Regions from separate parts of the Frischella sp. Ac48 genome, predicted to be linked through region 1. Evidence: riboswitches for the same ligand, from Rfam matches in the RefSeq annotation. Region 1 holds a riboswitch; the other holds the start of a gene.
The links. Region 1 has a riboswitch for preQ1 ahead of queF (preQ(1) synthase). Riboswitches for the same ligand answer to the same signal wherever they lie in the genome.
Positions count from the first base shown of each region.

Region 1 (4,901 bases):
TAAAGTTAATGTATCAGTACTAGAACCTGAGGCGGCGCCACGTTATTTGGCTCGGGTGATAAAAAACATAGATGCTACAAAGTCGACACCTTTATGGATGAAGGAAAAGTTACGTCGAAGTGGTATTCGTTCAATTGATATCGTAGTTGATATTACCAATTATGTGCTTATTGAACTTGGTCATCCAATGCATGCTTTTGATTTAGATAAAATTGAAGGTGGCATTACGGTTCGTTATGCTCATCCTCAAGAAAAACTGATTTTATTAGATGGTAATGAAATAGAGATCAAAGACAATACATTAGTCATTGCTGATGATAAAAAAACGTTAGCATTAGCGGGAATATTTGGTGGAAAAGAGTCAGGGGTGTCACCTGAAAGCAAAAATGTGCTATTAGAAGCGGCATTCTTTTCTCCAGTTACCATTGCGGGTAAGGCAAGACAATATGGTTTGCACACTGATGCTTCGCATCGTTATGAGAGAGGCGTGGATCCTTCACTACAACATATCGCAATGGAACGAGCAACAGAGTTATTATTATCGATTTGTGGTGGTTCAGCAGGGCCAATAACTGATGTTACCGATCACAATGCTCTACCGAAACCCGCAGTTATAACGTTGACTCGACAAAAGATTGAACGATTGATTGGGTGTCATATTGCTGGGCAACGTGTCACTGATATTCTTGCTCGCCTTGGATGTGAGGTAATAGCTAATGATGATCACTGGCAAGTTAAGGGACCAAGCTGGCGGTTTGATATCCAAATAGAGGAGGATTTGGTTGAGGAAATTGCTCGCATTTATGGATATAACAATATTCCTAATGAACATCTTAATATTGAATTAATGATGCATTCAAACCCAGAAAAGAATATTTCGCTAAATAAATTTAAACAGTTATTAGTTAATCAGGGTTATCAAGAAGCGGTAACATACAGCTTTGTTGATCCTAAAATTCAAAGTCTAATACACCCAAATCAGATGGCATTAGCATTACCAAATCCAATATCAAGTGAAATGTCAGTAATGCGTTTGTCATTATGGACTGGCTTGCTTAATGCGGTTATTTATAACCAGAACAGACAACAACAGCGGGTCAGATTGTTCGAAACAGGGTTGCGATTTGTACCTGATGTGAATAGTGAATTTGGCATTAGTCAGCAAACTTTATTAGCTGGTGTTATTACAGGAAATCTTTATGATGAACACTGGGCAATGAAAAAACGTACGGTTGACTTTTTCGATTTAAAAGGTAATGTTGAATCGTTGTTAGCACTTTCTGGGTTGACCGATCAAGTTCAATTTAAAAAGTCACAACATCCAGCATTACATCCTGGACAGAGTGCGACTATTTATGTTAATGATGAACAGGTTGGCTATTTGGGGGCTATTCATCCTGAAATCGAAAAGAAATTAGGATTAAATAGTAAAACACTTGTTTTTGAATTTATTTTAGATAAAATTAATAAAAAGACAGTACCTATAGCAAAAGATGTTTCTAAGTATCCTGCAAACAGACGGGATATAGCTATCATTGTTGATAGTGATGTCTGTGCAGCAGATGTTTTAAGTGTATGTAAAAATATTGGTGGTGAGCAGCTAATCAACGTCAATCTGTTTGATGTGTATCAAGGTGAAAATATCAAAGAGGGGCAAAAAAGCTTAGCTATCAGCATGATATTGCAAGATAAAGCACGTACACTTGAAGACGAGGATATAACTCACATTGTAAGTAACTGTATTGTTGCTTTACAAGATCGTTTTAAAGCATTATTAAGAGAATAATAATTATGACATTGACTAAAGCCGATATTGCAGAACGTCTAACAGACAAATTTAATCTTGATCGCCAAGAATCCAAAATTTTGGTGGAATTATTTTTTGAGGAAATCCGAGTCGCCTTAGAAAAAGGCGATACCGTGAAGTTATCCGGATTCGGAAATTTTTCTATTCGCGATAAAAAATCTCGTCCTGGACGTAATCCAAAAACTGGTGAAAATGTTGCCATTACTGCTCGTCGTGTAGTAACATTTCGTCCTGGGATTAAATTTCGAGAACGTGTTGAAAAAAATTTAGGGGCCTAATTCAGGCTAATTAAAAGTTTTATCGAAGCACTAACAAATGTTAGTGCTTTATTTTTTACTGTGGTTCGCAATCCTCCCACAAAAAAAAACTAAGGAAAATTATGAGTAACGTTACACTACTTGGCGATCAATCTGTTCGCTATCCAACTGACTATTGTCCAAATATTTTAGAAACCTTTGATAATAAACACCCCGGTAATGATTATTTTGTTAAATTTAATTGCCCGGAATTTACCAGCCTTTGTCCTATCACAGGTCAACCTGATTTTGCGACGATTTATATTTCGTATGTGCCGAATATTAAAATGGTCGAAAGTAAATCACTTAAGCTCTATTTATTCAGCTTCCGTAATCACGGTGATTATCATGAAGATTGTATTAATATCATCATGAAGGATTTGATTAAATTAATGGATCCAAAATACATTGAAGTCTGGGGTAAATTTACACCTCGTGGCGGTATTTCAATCGATCCATATGCAAATTACGGTAAACCCAGCACTAACTGGGAACAAATTGCGCTTAATCGTTTAGCTAATCACGATCTTTATCCTGAAAAAGTCGATAATCGTTAATCTCTTCATCCTAACAGGAAATTTTTAATGCAACATCGTAAAGCACTTGTGATATTTTCTGGTGGGCAAGATTCGACCACTTGTCTACTGCAAGCAATTGCTGATTATGGGCGTGAAAACGTTGAAACAATCAGCTTTCAATATGGTCAAAGACATGCCATTGAGCTTGAAAAAGCCAAATGGATTGCTGACGATCTTGGTGTAAAGCAAACCGTCATTGACACTTCAGTGATTAAACAAACGACTAATAATGCCTTGATTGATGACTCACAAGAGATTAAATCAGCTCAAGAAGGGAATTATCCGAATACCTTTGTTGACGGGCGTAATATGCTATTTTTATTGTTAGCCGGGTGTTATGCCAAACAGCACGGTATTAAAGATATCATTATTGGCGTATGTGAAACCGATTTTAGTGGTTATCCGGATTGTCGAGATATCTTTATTAAATCCATGAATGTTTCGATGAATTTAGCCTTGGATTACACGTTTAACATCATCACCCCATTAATGTATCTGACTAAAGCGCAAACATGGGAAATAGCTGATAAACTCGGTTATCTTGATTATATTAGGCTACACACTCACACTTGTTATTATGGGGTTGACGGCGGATGTGGTCAGTGTCCTAGTTGCGAGTTACGTGAAAAAGGGTTAAATCAGTATCTAACCCATAGCTTTAAATAGTATTATTTAAAGGGGAAATGCATGTCTGACAATCATCAACGATTAGTCTCATTGGATGTATTGCGAGGAATGACCATTGCAGGAATGATTTTAGTGAATAATCCCGGGTCGCCAAATGCTATCTATCCTTTACTTAGGCATGCTAAATGGAACGGGCTGACTTTTGCCGATCTTATCTTTCCGTTATTTATGTTTATTATGGGCGTGTCGACTTATATTTCCTTAAATAAATTAGAATTTAAGCTTAATAAAATTCTGTTAATTAAAATCTTGAAAAGAACACTGATTATTTTTGCTATTGGATTATTGATTGCTTGGTTTTCGGTTTTTCTTGCTTTGTATAAGCATTTTAATTGGCTGCCGTTTCATGAGCGGATGGTTGAATCTTTGTCTCGTATAGATCAAATCCGAATTATGGGCATTTTACAACGTTTAGCGATCTGTTATTTGTTTTCTTCTCTTATTATTTTATGTTTTGATAGAAAATATTTGCCTGTTCTGATCGTTCAAATATTATTTTTTTATTTTTTCATCTTATATTTGGGCAACGGGTTTGAGCAAAAAAGTAACAACATTATTGCTAACGTCGATAGAATGATTTTGGGTGAAGAGCGTATGTATTTTGATGATGGTATTTATTTTGAGCCGGAAGGGGTATTAAGTACTTTTCCGGCTATTGCTCAAGTCCTTATTGGCTTTTGTATAGCCAAACAAATATTTGCTACTAATGTCAATGTCGACAAAATAAAAATCTTGATTAAATACGGGATAATTTTTTCAATAATAGGGTTTATTTTGAGTTTTATCTGCCCAATTAATAAAAAAATCTGGTCACCGTCATTCGTATTGATCACTTGTGGTATAGGTTGTGTGTTATTTGCCTTATTAATTTGGTTGATTGATATCAAAAAATACAAAAACGCTGTTCATTGTTTTATCCCATTTGGCATGAATTCTTTATTCATTTTTGTTATCGCCGGTATAATTTCGATTATAACGCGTAGAATGACGCTGGTTTATCATTCTGATTCATTGAGTTTGCGACAATTTCTGTATTCAAAAGTTTTAGCGCAATATTTTGGAAACTATCCCAGTTCTTTTATCTATGCCTTATTCATTGTCGGTATTTGTTGGTTGATTGCTTTTATTTTATATAAAAAGCATTTTTTTATAACAATTTAAAAATATTAAATATCGATGTAATTAAATTCGGATTATCCGACATTTTTAACCTTAATTACATCATTTTTACGTTAAACATTATGGGTTCTCTCACCCCATTCAAAAAAGGAAACGAATATGTATTTGGATATTCACTCAGACACACTACAGAAAAAATTTACCCTAGCTCAGCAGCGTAAAGCACTTTGCTGGCTCTCTTTTTTTCATATTTTAGTTATTGCATCAAGCAATTATCTGGTACAAATCCCGTTTGATATCTTCGGTTTTCATACCACATGGGGAGCATTTACCTTTCCATTTATCTTTTTAACCACCGATTTAACCATCCGGGTATTTGGTGCCAGCCTTGCCAGAAGAATTATCTTTGTTGTC
Region 1 covers NZ_JAETXP010000009.1:421,093-425,993, forward strand. Annotated here, with positions in the region: gene pheT (phenylalanine--tRNA ligase subunit beta) at 1-1,786, shown strand, start outside; gene JMI89_RS06720 (integration host factor subunit alpha) at 1,792-2,085, shown strand; PreQ1 riboswitch class I at 2,140-2,184, shown strand; gene queF (preQ(1) synthase) at 2,187-2,660, shown strand; gene queC (7-cyano-7-deazaguanine synthase QueC) at 2,688-3,347, shown strand; gene JMI89_RS06735 (acyltransferase family protein) at 3,369-4,529, shown strand; gene JMI89_RS06740 (7-cyano-7-deazaguanine/7-aminomethyl-7-deazaguanine transporter) at 4,647-4,901, shown strand, end outside.

Region 2 (4,901 bases), on a different contig from region 1:
AACTTTTTTAGTAAAAGAACTGCATAAACGGCAGTGGAAGGTTGCCATTGTTTCAGGTGGTTTTACTTATTTCGCTGAACATTTAAAAAGCAAATTAAAATTAGTAGCGGTTTATGCTAATGAATTAGATATTAATAATAATCGTAAATTAACCGGTAAGATTAAAGGACAAATCGTTGATGCCCGATTCAAAGCCAAAACGTTGCAAAATTTGGCACACCAATTCAATATACCAATAGAACAAACCGTAGCCATTGGTGATGGTGCGAATGATTTAATGATGATCCGTATTGCTGGATTAGGTGTTGCTTATCACGGTAAACCAAAAGTTATCCAAAAAGCAAAAAATAGTATTAATTACGCAGACCTTACTGGTTTGATGTGTATTTTATCCGCTAGCCTTGATAGTCAGGGATAATCGCACACGATAAGATAATCTGTATTACAGTGTATTGTTTATTATCAGTTAATACTTGAATTTTAGTATTATTAATCATTTTGAAATTTTAGGAGTATCGATTTGGCAAAAGCAGTTAAACGCGCTTATGTCTGTAATGAATGTGGTGCTGACTATTTGCGTTGGCAAGGCCAGTGTAATGAATGTCATGCCTGGAACACCATCACTGAAATTCGTCTTGCCGTAACCAACTCTCATAGCAATGACCGCTTCAGTGGTTATGCCGGCGGCGCTGGACAATCAAAAATTCAAAAATTAACTGAGATTAGTTTAGAAGAATTACCACGTTTCACAACAGGATTCTCTGAGTTCGATCGGGTATTGGGTGGTGGTGTTGTCCCAGGTAGTGCAATATTAATCGGTGGCAATCCTGGCGCAGGTAAAAGTACATTATTGTTACAAACATTATGTCGTTTATCAGCTAATATGAAGACTTTATACGTTACCGGAGAAGAATCGTTACAACAAGTCGCAATGCGAGCCCATCGTTTAGGTTTGCCAGCTAATAATATTAATATGCTATCTGAAACTAGTATCGAACAAATCTGTTTATTAGCCGATCAAGAACAACCTAAATTGATGGTGATTGATTCTATTCAAGTGATGCATATGGCAGATATACAATCTTCTCCAGGAAGTGTCGCACAAGTTAGAGAGACTGCTGCTTATCTGACACGTTTTGCCAAAACTAAAGGCATTGCCATTATTATGGTTGGCCATGTTACCAAAGATGGGTCACTAGCTGGGCCTAAAGTACTAGAACACTGCATAGACTGTTCAATTCTATTGGATGGAGACTCAGATTCTCGCTTTAGAACATTACGTAGTCATAAAAACCGCTTTGGCGCCGTTAATGAATTAGGTGTGTTTGCAATGACAGAGCAAGGCTTAAAAGAAGTGAGTAATCCATCAGCTATCTTCTTAACTCGTGGCGATGAAATGAGCTCTGGTAGTTCAGTTATGGTACTTTGGGAAGGTACTAGACCGCTATTAGTTGAAATACAAGCACTAGTGGATCAATCGAATTTTGGTAATCCAAGACGCGTTACTGTTGGATTAGAACAGAACCGGTTAGCATTATTACTGGCGGTATTACATCGTCATGGTGGCTTACAAATGGCGGATCAAGATGTTTTTGTTAATGTTGTTGGAGGCGTAAAAGTCAGTGAAACTAGTGCTGACTTAGCATTAGTCGCAGCTTTAGTATCGAGCTTACGTAATCGTCCTTTACCTCAAGATATGGTTATTTTTGGTGAAATTGGTTTAGGTGGTGAAATACGTCCTGTGCCAAGTGGCCAAGAACGTATTGCTGAAGCAGCTAAACATGGTTTTAAACGTGCAATTGTACCAATTAGTAACATGCCCAAAAAAACCGCAATGAATATGCAAGTCTATGGTGTAAAAAAATTATCTGAAGCATTAGATATTTTATCAAATTTAGATTAAATTTTTAAATTCATAGCCTAGCTTATTCGATATTAGCTATTTTATGAGCCTGTATACTTAATTGCCACTTATTATCTTGCCGATTTCGATTAAGTTTGCCTAATAATTGCAGCGTGGGCAATAAAGTCGTGTCACCATTTTGCTCACAAGGAGAAAGATAGTAATGCTTAGCTTTAATACGTTGTTTCATTTCCAGACAAAATTGTTCAATATCCTCAGCGTCCTCCACTACAATACGTACTTCATCAGCCTTAATCAGCGGGGCATCGTGATAATTTTGCCAATAATGATATTTAGGACTAACAGCAATATAATCAATTCCCGTACAAACAGTTCTTAAGCCATTTGTTTCTATTGCGATGTAATAACCGAATCGTTTTAAACGAACAACTAATTCAAACAAATATTTCTGTAATGTTGGCTCCCCCCCCGTAATAATAATATTTTCCGCAGAGTAAGTAAGTACTCGCGTTAATATCGCCGTTAAGGTAAATTTCTGAAAATGATCAAAATGAGTATCACACCAAGGACAACGCAAATTACAGCCACCAAAACGAATGAATATAGCAGGCATACCAGTATTATATCCTTCACCTTGTAAGGATTGAAAGATTTCAACAATTGGATAGGTTAGCATAATGTTATTCACTGTATTGACAATAGGATGTTGGTGTTTCCCATAAGGTTACTGACGAAATAGGAAGATACTGTTTAAGTTCATTAAAAATATAACGACTCATCCCCTCTGCCGTTGTTCGGCAAGGAAAGGCAAAAATTTTTCGCTGCATTTGCTGTAATAATTGAGCAATTTTGCTTTCATTACTATTATTTTTATAATAAATAAAAGCATGATCTAATTTATCAATAATATGTTTTTTTACTATCTGCTTTAAATCAGCAAAATCCATTACCATATCAGCACTACTTCCTTGGTCAATTAAGTGAGCAGACACTTCTATCACCAAACGATAAGTATGCCCATGTAAATTATGGCATTTCCCATTATGCCCATCTAACATATGACAGGCGTCGAATTGAAATTCTTTCGCAATTTTATACATAACGTACTCGTATTATCTGGATAATTAAATGAAAATATTATTCATTGTTGGGATTGGTATACATTTACGAAAACTGAAAGATGGGATAGATAAATATGACATTGTAAGCTCCTAGTTTTTTTACGTGGGATGGATTACGAACCACGAAAATAGAATAAATCACCTTTAAAATATAAGCCAGCAACCAATTTATCATCTGATTACTTAATAGATATTGATGATCATAAATTAATTTCAACTAAAATTCAAATGTGGATATTCGTTTTTGCGAAACATGTTTTTTACATGAATATTTTTTAAAATAAATCAAGATAAATACCGCGTTTATGAGCCCTATTTATTATGAGATTAACTAATATAGTTACATATAGCCGATAAATTAATACCAGCGATATAACATTATGTTTCATTATAACCTTATAATGATAATAAAACGCGAAGCATTATCCATCAGCAATAACGAAAACACTTATTAATACCAACAATTTTTGGTTGTTGGTATTTTAAATTGTTTTCAATTAATCGCCGCGGCAGATCATTATAGTACTTGGATCATTGGTTTGACGTGGCTGAATTCCCCCTGTTATTCCATAAATTCGATACATTCTATTATTGGGTGCATCGTCAGCAGTCCAGATTTCAGAATCATTATTCCAAACGCCTCCGTAGTTTCGCAATATTCCCCATTCTGCCATAAATGATCCCATTCCTCGCACAAATCCTGCAAAGTCGCTAGTAATTTCATAAGGTCCATACATATATCGAATACGATAATTTCTGTCAAACGCCTGAGACATTGTTGTTTTTCCTCCAGAACAATAATCCAATCCAGGAAATGATAATGAAGAGCTTATTGACTTACTGCTGCCAAATTTTATCCTCTTACCACCTAATGCCCATTTGCTTGGTACAGGAATAGTAAAGCTCTCTAACCATTGCCATGCTTGACCATCAAAATACTCCATCGTTATAACTGGCGTTCCACTATTAATAAAATCACCCTTAGTTGCAGATTGATAGGTTATTGTACAATTTTGTCCTATACCTCCATCGGTTGATAATGAGATTTTTCCCCAACCATGAGAAATGTAGCAACGATATATACCTTGATTTGGACCGGGTCCCATTAAACTAAATGATGCATATTGAAAACCTGTACTTGGAAAACCTGTTGAACGGATAAAGCCCTTATTAGGATAAAATATAGTAGCATTATAAGAATTATCTCTTATTGTCATATCTTTAGGCTTGAGAAAACAGATGTTATTACCACCTGATAAAAAAATATAATTAATAATTTGCCCATTACCATAAAAACGTGAACGCGGATTACCATATTTTGTCGCTACGCTTACATTATTGACTTCAATTTTAAGTGTAAATGGACCACCACAATGCCATAACTCTTCACCTAAACGATGATTAGGTACCTGCTGATTGTTTTCATCATACCAGGTGGCTTTTATTGTTCCTGATATCGTTCCCTCTGCATTATCACCATCATCGTCCCCTAAAATTGTACCAACAAGATTGTGATAAAAACCATCTGCCGGCACATTTAAAAAAAGTTTAACATCAGAAAAACGCATAAATTGTGGTGCTTTCATAATCCTATTAGCATTTGTGGTATAAATAGTGCTCAAACTACCATCACGTTTGGTTATTTGAATCGTTCGTAACTAACTTAAATTTGTTAGTTTAGTTAGATTGGGTAATAATATATAAGGTTCACTTCCCATAATAGATTGTTTAGATGTCGCGGACAGTTTCGCCAAACTGTTTACAGAAAAAAATCTTCGCCAAAACACCTAAGCCACATTTTTTTTAAAGAAGTGAATTGTTGATAATTTGTTACCAAGATATTTGAGAATATGATTTGTAAAGAAGATATTGATAATAATCGACTTTTTCTTGCAAAAACCGTTGAAATAATATCT
Region 2 covers NZ_JAETXP010000008.1:9,327-14,227, reverse strand. Annotated here, with positions in the region: gene serB (phosphoserine phosphatase) at 1-418, shown strand, start outside; gene radA (DNA repair protein RadA) at 521-1,903, shown strand; gene JMI89_RS04595 (7-carboxy-7-deazaguanine synthase QueE) at 1,926-2,540, opposite strand; gene queD (6-carboxytetrahydropterin synthase QueD) at 2,545-2,964, opposite strand; PreQ1 riboswitch class I at 3,070-3,115, opposite strand; gene JMI89_RS04585 (hypothetical protein) at 3,483-4,571, opposite strand.
Region 2: linked by a shared signal. The riboswitch ahead of queD (6-carboxytetrahydropterin synthase QueD) and the one ahead of queF (preQ(1) synthase) in region 1 are both predicted to bind preQ1.